2 regions of the Stenotrophomonas tuberculopleuritidis genome follow, and region 2 is predicted to be linked to the other one. Evidence: riboswitches for the same ligand, from Rfam matches in the RefSeq annotation. Region 2 holds a riboswitch; the other holds the start of a gene.
The links. Region 2 has a riboswitch for glycine ahead of gcvP (aminomethyl-transferring glycine dehydrogenase). Riboswitches for the same ligand answer to the same signal wherever they lie in the genome.

Region 1 (5,090 bases), 700 kb from region 2:
CGATGGTCAGCGCCATCAGCGTGAGATTGTTGAGCGAGTACCCCACCAGCAGCATCACCGCGAACGTACCGACCAATGACAGCGGCACGGCAACGCTGGGGATCAGCGTGGCCCGCAGGTTGCGCAGGAACACCCAGGTCACCAGCACCACCAGGCCGATGGCCAGCACCAGTTCCTTCTGCACGCCGCGCACCGAGGCGCGGATCGATTCGGTGCGGTCGCTCAGCACGGTCATCTGCACACCGGCCGGCAGCGTGGCCTGCAGCTGCGGCAGCAGCGCACGCACCTGTTCGACCACGGCGATCACATTGGCGCCGGGCTGGCGCTGGAGGTTCACCAGCACCGCTGGCGTGGTGCCGCTCCAGGCGGCCAGCTGGCGGTTCTCGGCGCCATCGGTGATGGTGGCCACGTCGCCCAGCCGCAGCGGAGCGCCGTCGCGCCAGGCCAGCACCAGGGCGCGGTACTCCTCCACGCTGCGCATCTGGTCATTGGCATCGAGCATCACCGCGCGGATCGGACCGTCGAAGCTGCCCTTGGGCAGATTGACGTTGGCCGCCGCGATCGCGGTGCGGATGTGGTCCATGCCCAGGTTGTTGGCAGCCAGTGCAGCCGGGTTCACCTGGATGCGCACGGCCGGGCGCTGGCCACCGGCCAGGCTGACCAGGCCGACGCCGGGCAACTGCGCCAGGCGCTGGGCGATGCGGGTGTCGACCAGGTTGTGCACCTGCGGCAGCGACAGGCCCTGCGAGGTCACCGCCAGGGTCAGGATCGGCGTGTCGGCTGGATTGACCTTCCGGTACACCGGCGGAACCGGCAGGTCGGCGGGAAGGAAGCTGCCGGCCGCGTTGATCGCCGCCTGCACGTCCTGCTCGGCCACGCCCAGCGACACGTCCAGGCCGAACTGCAGGGTGATCACCGAGGCCCCACCGGAACTGGTGGACGACAGCTGCTTCAGGCCGGGAATCTGCCCGAGCTGGCGTTCCAGCGGCGCGGTGATGGTGCGCGTGGTCAACTCCGGGCTGGCCCCCGGATACAGCGTGCTGATCTGGATGATCGGGTAGTCGACCTGTGGCAGTGCGGCCACCGGCAGCAGCCGGTACGCCAGTGCACCGGACAGCAGCAGCGCCACCATCAGGAGAGTCGTTGCGACCGGGCGCAGGATGAACGCGCGCGAGAGATTCATGCGCCAGCCCTGGTTGCGGCCTCCTCGGTGATGATCTCCACCGCGGTGCCGTCCTCCAGTCCGTCGATGCCTTCAATCACCACCTGGTCGCCCGCCTGCAGGCCGGAGCGCACGGCCACGCGTCCATCATCGGCAGGCCCCAGCACCACAGTGCGGCGCTGCGCCCTGTTGTCCTTGTCGACGATGTGCACGTAGTTGCCCTGGCTGCCGAACTGCACGGCGGCATCGGGAATCAGCAGTGCCGGTTGCTCGCCCAGTTGCAGGCGCACGTTGACGAACTGGTTCGGGAACAGTGCGCGGTCCGGGTTGTCGAACTGCGCGCGCAGCTTCAGCGTGCCGGTCGCGGTATCGATGCGGTTGTCGACGCTGGACAGCGTGCCCTGCGCCAGTGCACGGCCCTCACTGCGGTCCCAGGCTTGCACCGCCAGCCCCGGCTGCGCCTGCACGGCATCGAGCAGGGCCGGCAGGTCCGGTTCGGGCACGGTGAACAGCACGCTGATCGGCGCGGTCTGCGCCAGGGTCACCAGGCCTTCGGTATCGCTGGCGTGCACCAGGTTGCCGACATCGAGGCGGCGCAGGCCGACGCGGCCGCTGACCGGCGCGGTGATGCGGGTGTACTGCAGCTGCAGGCGCGCCTCGTCCACCGAGGCCTGGTCGCTGAGACGGCGGCCCTGCAGCTGGCGCACCTTGCTCTGCTGGTCGCTCAGCTCCTGTGCGGATACATAGTTCTGCTTCTGCAGTTCGCGATAGCGCTGCAGTTGACGCTCGGCGTTCTCCAGCTCGGCCAGGTTCTGCTGCTGGGTGCCCTGGGCCTGTGCCAGCTTCACTTCGTAGGGGCGCGGGTCGATCTGCGCGAGCAGGTCCCCGGCCTTGACCTGCTGGCCTTCCTGGAAGTGCAGGCGTAGCAGTTCGCCATCCACGCGGCTGCGCACCACCACGCTGTGCAGCGGGGTGACCGTGCCGACCGCCTTCAGCCGCAGCACCAGCGGCTCGGCGCTGGCCCGGGCGATGCGCACCGGCACCGTTCTGCCGCCCCCTTCCTCGTTGCTGGCTACCTCGGCGCGCGGCCACAGCCACGCGGCCAGGCCGGCAACAAGGGCGAGGCCGGCCATCGCCAGCAACGGGCGGGCGCGACGGAAGCGGGAATTTTCGGCGACAGACATGCGGCATCCTGCGCCCTGCACGGGCAGGGACATCGGGCCCGTCGGCACGGCGGTGCCACGGGCGGCGGGGGGGGGGGGGTGTCTGGCGGGGCCGCGGGCGCGGCGTGGCTGGATGCCGTCGCGCGTGCGACGGGGCGACAATGGTAGCCAATCACCCCGGCCACTGCCGCATGACCATGGTCATGTTCTGCAATGCGTCGAACGTGCTCGACCCGTTTTGTAGAGTCGAGCCATGCTCGACTGCGTCTGCCAGGAACAGTCGAGCATGGCTCGACGCTACGAAGCGGCTCAATGCACTTCGTCGTGGTACACGAACTTCGGCATTTCCCAACGGTAGTGGATGGCCAGCAGGCGCAGCGCGAAGCCGCCGCCCAGGCAGCACAGAATCGCCGTGGCATCGGCCACGCCCCAATGCAGCAACAGCAGATACACCGCGCCGGTCAGCAACGAGATGATCGCGTACAGCTCCTTCTGGAAGATCAGCGGTACCTCGTTGCAGAGGATGTCGCGCAGTACACCGCCGAACGCGCCGGTCAGCATGCCGGCGATCAGCACGATCGGCAGCGCGTGGCCAGCCTCGCGCGCGATCGAGCAGCCGATCAGGGTGAAGGCGATCAGGCCCAGCCCGTCCAGCACCAGGAAGGTACGGCGGAAGTGGTGCATCCAGCGTGCCACCCAGGTGGCGATCAGCGCGGCGCACACGGTGAAACCGAGGTATTCCGGATGCTTGACCCAGCCCAGCGGATAGTGGCCGAGCAGGATGTCGCGCAGCGAACCGCCGCCGAGGGCGGTGACGCAGGCGATCATGACCACGCCGAACAGGTCCATGCGGCGGCGGCCGGCGGACAGCGCGCCGGTCATGGCTTCGGCGGAAATGGCGATCAGGTAGATGATGGACAGCAGCATGGGACAGGCTCCGGGCGCGGTGGGGCCGGCCATGCGCGACTACCGCCACTGCCTGCGCACTGACGGGATGACGATGACCGGTGCCGCTCCCGCTGTCCTTTTGCCTGAGAGTTCAGCGGCGTAGGCCGCGTGCCCCTTCGGCGGATCGTCCCGGGCATGCCCGGTGACCTCTCTCCAGCTCGGCGAGTCGAATGCATGGTTGGTGGGATTCCAGCCCACCGGCCTGAGCGATCATGGGAGCCTGCGCCTTCGGCGGGCGCCAGCGCGGCGCCTCTCTCCTGCATTCGGGCGCCAGTATATCCGCTGCAGTGCAGCACGGCATAATCCGGGCATGGCCCCGTCCCTCCGCCCGTGGTTCCTGTACCTGCTCGAATGCCGGGACGGCAGCTATTACGCCGGCATCAGCACCGACGTGCAGGCCCGCTTTGCTGCCCATCAGGCCGGCAAGGGCGCGCGCTACACACGGGCCCGGCCGCCGCTGCGGGTGCTGGCCGTGCGTGAGTACCCGGACCGCGCGGCCGCCTCCCGTGCCGAGTGGCAGCTCAAGCAGCAGCCGCGCGAACGCAAGCTGGCCTGGCTGCAGGCCCCGGCCGAGGCCGTCCTGTAGACCCACGCCAGGCGTGGATGGGCACGCCTGCCATGCCATGATCGCCCCGTGCCCCGCGCAGGAGACCCTGATGTCCACGATTGCCCTGCTGTTCGCTCTCTCCGCATCAACAAGCCCCGCCGCCGACCCGGCCACGATCGCGGCCATCGAAGCCACTTGCCATGACTATGTGGATGGCCAGCTGGAGGCCGACCCGCAGCGCGTCGCCCGCTCCCTGCACCCGGATCTGGCCAAGCGCGCGGTGCTGGGCGATACGCCCGACGAGCGCCTGGGCCTGCGCCGCATGTCGAAGGAAGAGCTGGTGGCATTGACGAAGCAGGGGGCGTTGAAAACCCCCAAGGCGCAATGGGACCGCCGCTGCACGGTGCTGGACGTGACCGGCAACGCGGCCTCGGTGCGGCTGGAAACCCCGTGGTTCGTCGATTATTTCCACATGGGCCGATTCGACCAGCGCTGGGTCATCGTCAATGCGCTGTGGTACCCGAAGCCGAAGGCACCGTAGAGCGATGCGTGCCGCTGGCACAGCATGGATCTCCGTCGTCGTACTGGTCGCCGGTATCGCGCTGCTGCCGGGCCTGCTGTACCTGCTCGGGCTGGCGCTGGTGGAGGGCCGGCCGAAGCCCGCAGACCGTGCGCCCAGTGGTGTGGCTGCGTGCAGCAGTGAACCACGGCCGGGATACCCGCCGATGAATCCCTGGCGATTCGCCGCGCGGTTCTTCGACAAGGACGTGATGAAGAAGGTGCCTGACGTGGAACGGGAGGCCTTCTGGATTGCTCGACGCCACCTGTGGCGGCAACCGCAGCAGGGCATGCTGCGCTGGCATCTCAGCAGTACCGCATTGACGATCTGGATTACCCGACATTGGAGCGCGGCGCAGATTGCCGATACCGCGAGAAAGGAGGATTTCTGCCGCGCATGGTCGAAGCGGCGGGTGCCCGACGGCCCGATGAAGCAGTAGAGCCACGCCATGCGTGGCTGAGTTCCATGCGGCCTGCACAGACATTCATCCACGCATGGCGTGGATCTGCTCCCAGAGAGATAACCCGTGTCCGTCTTCGGCCCTAGCGTCCCGGCCGTCGGTCTTCCTGGTCGTCACCGAAGATGATGCGCGCGCTGCGCTGGTAGCTCCAGTACGCCACCGCCCAGTTCAGCAGCACCACGATGCGGTTGCGGAAGCCGATCAGGAAGAACACGTGCGCGGCCAGCCAGAACCACCAGGCCAGGATGCCC
Region 2 (5,090 bases):
GCGCAGTGCATCCGAATACACCAGCCGCACCGGCGTGCCGTTGCGTTCGTGCAGCTCACCGGCCTGCATGATCAGCGCCAGCACCTGGGCGGCACTCTCGCTCTGGCCGGCGATGCGGCCATCCATGCCCAGCACCCACTCCCCATCGCGGCGGACGATGCCGGCCAGCAGCGTGCGCTGCGGGTCGCGCAGTTCGGCATGCGGTTCGACGGGCGAGGCCTTGGCCGCCGCCTTGTTGGCGGCCTGCTGTTCCTGGCGGCGACGCTGGTCGCGGCGGAATTTCGAAGAGGTGGACATCAGTGGGGCTTGCATTGCGGGGGCGCAAGGATAACCCACGGCACCCTCAGGCCGGTTCACGCCCGCCGCGCCGCGCTCAGTCCAGTGCCCTGCCCTGCCGCCAGTAGCCCATGAAGGTGATCGCGCGGCGGTCCAGCCCGCAGTCCCGGACCAGATGACGGCGGATCGCCATCACCGCGCCGGCCTCACCGGCCACCCAGGCGTACAACGGACCGGCCGCGCCGGCCGCGGACGGTTCCCAGAGAATCTGTGAATCCACGTCGATCTCGTCCAGCCCGGTGTCGCCGGCGACCGCGCAGGCCGCCGGCAACCGGGCCTGCACCGCGTGCAGCAGCGGCTGCCCGTGCGCGGCCTGCCCGCGCGGCAACCAGACCAGCTCGGCACCGGGCGGAGCCCGCAGCGGGACCGCGTCGCCGGCCTGGGCGACCTCCAGCAGGGCCAGCGTGCGCGGCGGTTCCGGCATCGCGGCCAATGCCTCGAGGATGCCGGCCACGGCAGGCAGCGCGGTCTCGTCGGCCACCAGCAGGACCTGGCCGACGCCAGCCGGCGGCTTCCACTCCCAGCCTTCGCTGCTGTCGGCACAGTCGGCGTCCGGCGCCAGCAGCACCACCCGGTCGCCCGGCCGCGCGTGGATGGCCCAGCGCGAGGCCGGCCCGGTTTCGCCGTGCAGCACGAAATCCACGTCGACCTCGCCCTGCTCGGCGCGCAGCTGGCGGATGGTGTAGGTACGCATCGGTGGGCGCACATCGTCGGCCAGCGCACGGTAGCGGGCGTACCAGTCCTCGCCGCTGGGCACCACCGGCGCATCCTGGCCCGGCAAGGGGAAGAACACCTTGATGCGCTGGTCCGGGCCACCGGTCTTCATGTGAGCGACGTCGGCGCCACTGAACACCATCCGGTCAAGCGAGGGGGAAAGAACGCGGCGCTCCTTCAGCGCCACGTTGAACAAGCGGTAGGTCTGCTGCGCAGCCATGGGGATACCTCATGCGACCACATCGGAACGGCTGGCGGTCGTGCACCCACGGACGGCTGGCTGGAGGCCCCAGCCTAGCCCGGCCACGCGCGGTTGCGGCGCCGGCGCGCGCGCATCGGCACCCTACCCGTGCGTGCTGCTCAATGCGCCGTGCCCACTGCCTGTGATGCGCGCTCGCGCTGGTGCTCCCAGTACCAGAACACGAAGCCGGCCGCGAAGAAGCCGGCCTGGCCCAGTGCCAGGTGCAGCGGGCTGGCGTTCAACAGCGGTGACACCACACCGGCCACCACCGTGCTGATCATCAGCTGGGTGAACGCCTGCAGCGACGAGGCCAGGCCGCGCTGCTGCGGGTACATGTCCAGCACCGCCAGGGCCAGGATCGGGAAGATCAGCGCCATGCCCAGCCCGCCCAGGAAGATCGGCAGCACCGCCCACGGCAGCACGAACTGCGGCGACAGCGCGACATAGCCGATGTTGAGCAGCGCCGAGACCGCGCAGAACAGGAAGCCGGTTGCCACCTGGCGGGTCGCGGTGGTGCGCCCGGCCATGCGTCCGGACAGGAACGAGCCGGTGGTCATGCCGCCGATGGTGGGGATGAACAGCCAGGCAAAGCCGCCCTCGCCCAGGTGCAGGTGCTGCATCACGAACATCGGCGCCGAGGCGATGTACAGGAAGATGCCGCCGAAGCCGATGCTGCCGGCCAGCGCCAGGCGCAGGAAGCGTGGATTGAAGCCGATGCGCACGTAGTCGCGCAGCAGCATGCGCGGAGACAGCGGCACCCGCGCCGCGACCGGGTGGGTCTCGGGCAGGTAGCGCGCAGTGGCGGCCAGCAGCACCAGGGCGAACACCACCAGGAACCAGAAGATCAGCGGCCAGCCGGCGCCACTGAGCAGGATCCAGCCACCGATGATCGGTGCGATCGCCGGCGCGATGCCGAACAGCATCGACACCTGGCTCATCAGCCGCTGCGCGTCGTGGCCGTGGTAGAGGTCGCGGATCACCGCGCGGCCGACGATCATGCCGACGCCGGCCGACAGCCCCTGCAGCGCGCGGAACAGCAGCAGCGTGCCCAGGTCGGTGGACAGGGCGCAGCCGACCGACGCGCCGACGAACACCACCAGCCCGGCCAGGATCACCCGCTTGCGGCCCCAGGCATCGGACAGCGGCCCGTGCGCCAGGCTCATCAGGCCGTAGAACAGCAGGTACACGCTGATGGTCTGCTGCACCGCCACCTCGTCCACGGCCAGGCGCTGGGCCAGCTGCGGGAAGGCGGGGAAGATGGTGTCGATCGAGAACGGACCGAACATGGCCAGCCCAGCAAGCAGCAGGGCCATGCGGCGGGTGGAGGGAGCAACAGCGGCGGTCATCGGGCAGGCGTCCGGCAGGGCCATGCGTGGCACGCACGGCGGGCGCCGATCCCCTGCAGCAGGGACGGCGCCAGATGAATACGAGGGTCCGACCATCATAGGCGGGGATTGCGCCCGGCGCCATGCAGAACTGCACAAAACGCATGCCCGGGCCATCGGCCATTCAGGCGCAGCGGGGTCCCGGGACGCGGCCCGCAGGCCTGCAACGGGCTATAATCGGCGGGCAACACGGTGGGAGAAGCGGAACACCGCTGCCGAAGGCGCAACGCCCGTAATCGCTCAGGCCCGATACCACCCGTAACACAACTCTGGAGAGACCGGATCGATCCGGCGCCGAAGGGGCACGAAGCAGCGGTCCGCCGCGCTTCCAAACTCTCAGGCAAAAGGACAGAGGGGCGCCCCGCAGACCGCCGACCGGCGGCTTGTGCCCGTGCGTGTGCCCTTTCCTGACGGATCCTTCGCCATGTCCCAGAACACCCCTTCCCTGCGTGAGCTCGAGCATCATTCCGCGTTCGTCGAGCGCCATATCGGCCCCAACGATGCCGAGATCGCGCAGATGCTCGGCGTCATCGGCCACGCCTCGCTGGATGCGATGACCGATGCCATCGTGCCGGCCAAGATCAAGTCGCCGGCGCCGCTGGCACTGCCCGAATCGATCACCGAAGTGCAGGCGCTGGCGAAGATCCGCGCGATCGCCGACAAGAACACCGTGCTGCGCAGCTTCATCGGCCAGGGCTACTACGGGACCCACACGCCGAACGTGATCCTGCGCAACATCCTGGAGAACCCGGCCTGGTACACCGCCTACACCCCGTACCAGGCGGAAATCTCGCAGGGCAGCATGGAAGCGCTGATCAACTTCCAGACCCTGTGTGCCGACCTGACCGGCATGGAGATCGCCAACGCCTCGCTGCTGGACGAAGCCACTGCCGCCGCCGAAGCGATGACCCTGGCCAAGCGCTCGGCCAAGTCGAAGTCGGACACCTTCTTCGTGCACGACGCCGTGCACCCGCAGACGCTGGAACTGCTGCGCACGCGTGCCGAGCCGATGGGCATCGTGCTGCGCGTGGGCACCCCGGCCGAAGCGCTGGAAGCGGAAGCCTTCGGCCTGCTGCTGCAGTACCCGGACACCTTCGGCCAGGTCGGCGACTACAAGGCGCTGGTCGATGCCGTGCACGCGCGCGGCGGGCTGGTGGCCGTGGCCACCGATCTGCTGGCGCTGACCCTGCTGGCCGCGCCGGGCGAATGGGGGGCGGACATCGTGGTCGGCAACAGCCAGCGTTTCGGCGTGCCGTTCGGCTTCGGTGGCCCGCACGCCGCGTTCATGGCCTGCCGTGATGCCTACAAGCGCTCGATGCCGGGCCGCCTGATCGGCGTGTCGATCGATGCACAGGGCAATCCGGCCTACCGCCTGACCCTGCAGACCCGCGAACAGCACATCCGCCGCGAGAAGGCCACCTCCAACATCTGCACCGCGCAGGTGCTGCTGGCGGTGATGGCTTCGATGTACGCGGTCTACCACGGTCCGGAAGGCCTGACCCGCATCGCGCGCCGCACCCATCGCCTGGCCTCGATCCTGGCCGCGGCGCTGCGCAGCGCCGGCGTGCAGGTGGGTGGCAACTTCTTCGACACCCTGCATGTCACCGGCGTGCATGCCGATGAGATCCACGCCAAGGCGCGCGCCGCCGGCTACAACCTGCGCGCGATCGACAGCGACTCGGTCGGCATCAGCCTGGACGAGACCGCCACCCGCGCCGACGTGGTCGCACTGGCCGCCGTGTTCGGTGCACAGGCCGACATCGACGCGCTGGATGCCAGCACCGCCGACGCCCTGCCGGCCGGCCTGCTGCGCCAGTCTGAATTCCTGACCCACCCGGTGTTCAACACCCACCACAGCGAGCACGAACTGCTGCGCTACCTGCGTTCGCTGGCCGACAAGGACCTGGCGATGGACCGCACGATGATCCCGCTGGGCTCGTGCACCATGAAGCTCAACGCCACCGCCGAGATGATCCCGGTGACCTGGCCGGAGTTCTCGCAGATCCACCCGCTGGTGCCGGCCGACCAGGCGCTGGGCTACAAGGAACTGATCGAGTCGCTGGAAGCGATGCTGGTCGAGTGCACCGGCTACGACGCAGTCAGCCTGCAGCCGAACTCCGGCGCGCAGGGCGAGTACGCCGGCCTGCTGGCGATCCGTGCCTACCACCGCTCGCGCGGCGAGGGCCATCGCGATATCTGCCTGATCCCGGATTCGGCGCACGGCACCAACCCGGCGTCTGCGCAGATGTGCGGCATGAAGGTGGTGGTGACCAAGACCGACGCCAACGGCAATGTCGACGTCGAGGACATCCGCCTCAACGCCGAGAAGTACAGCGACCGCCTGGCCGCGATCATGATGACCTACCCGTCCACGCACGGCGTGTTCGAGGAAGAGGTGGTCGAGATCTGCGAGA

Region 1: it holds a riboswitch for glycine, as region 2 does, so the genes downstream of both, Q5Z10_RS19085 (trimeric intracellular cation channel family protein) here and gcvP (aminomethyl-transferring glycine dehydrogenase) in region 2, are expected to answer to the same signal.

The regions. Positions count from the first base shown of each region.
Region 1 covers NZ_CP130831.1:4,174,015-4,179,104, reverse strand. The annotation lists gene Q5Z10_RS19095 (multidrug efflux RND transporter permease subunit) at 1-1,183, opposite strand, end outside; gene Q5Z10_RS19090 (MdtA/MuxA family multidrug efflux RND transporter periplasmic adaptor subunit) at 1,180-2,346, opposite strand; gene Q5Z10_RS19085 (trimeric intracellular cation channel family protein) at 2,635-3,252, opposite strand; glycine riboswitch at 3,335-3,440, opposite strand; glycine riboswitch at 3,454-3,543, opposite strand; gene Q5Z10_RS19080 (GIY-YIG nuclease family protein) at 3,584-3,859, shown strand; gene Q5Z10_RS19075 (nuclear transport factor 2 family protein) at 3,930-4,361, shown strand; gene Q5Z10_RS19070 (hypothetical protein) at 4,366-4,818, shown strand; gene Q5Z10_RS19065 (NAD(P)/FAD-dependent oxidoreductase) at 4,922-5,090, opposite strand, start outside.
Region 2 covers NZ_CP130831.1:3,477,483-3,482,572, forward strand. The annotation lists gene Q5Z10_RS16075 (hypothetical protein) at 1-297, opposite strand, end outside; gene Q5Z10_RS16080 (siderophore-interacting protein) at 374-1,270, opposite strand; gene Q5Z10_RS16085 (multidrug effflux MFS transporter) at 1,411-2,637, opposite strand; glycine riboswitch at 2,936-3,038, shown strand; gene gcvP (aminomethyl-transferring glycine dehydrogenase) at 3,101-5,090, shown strand, end outside.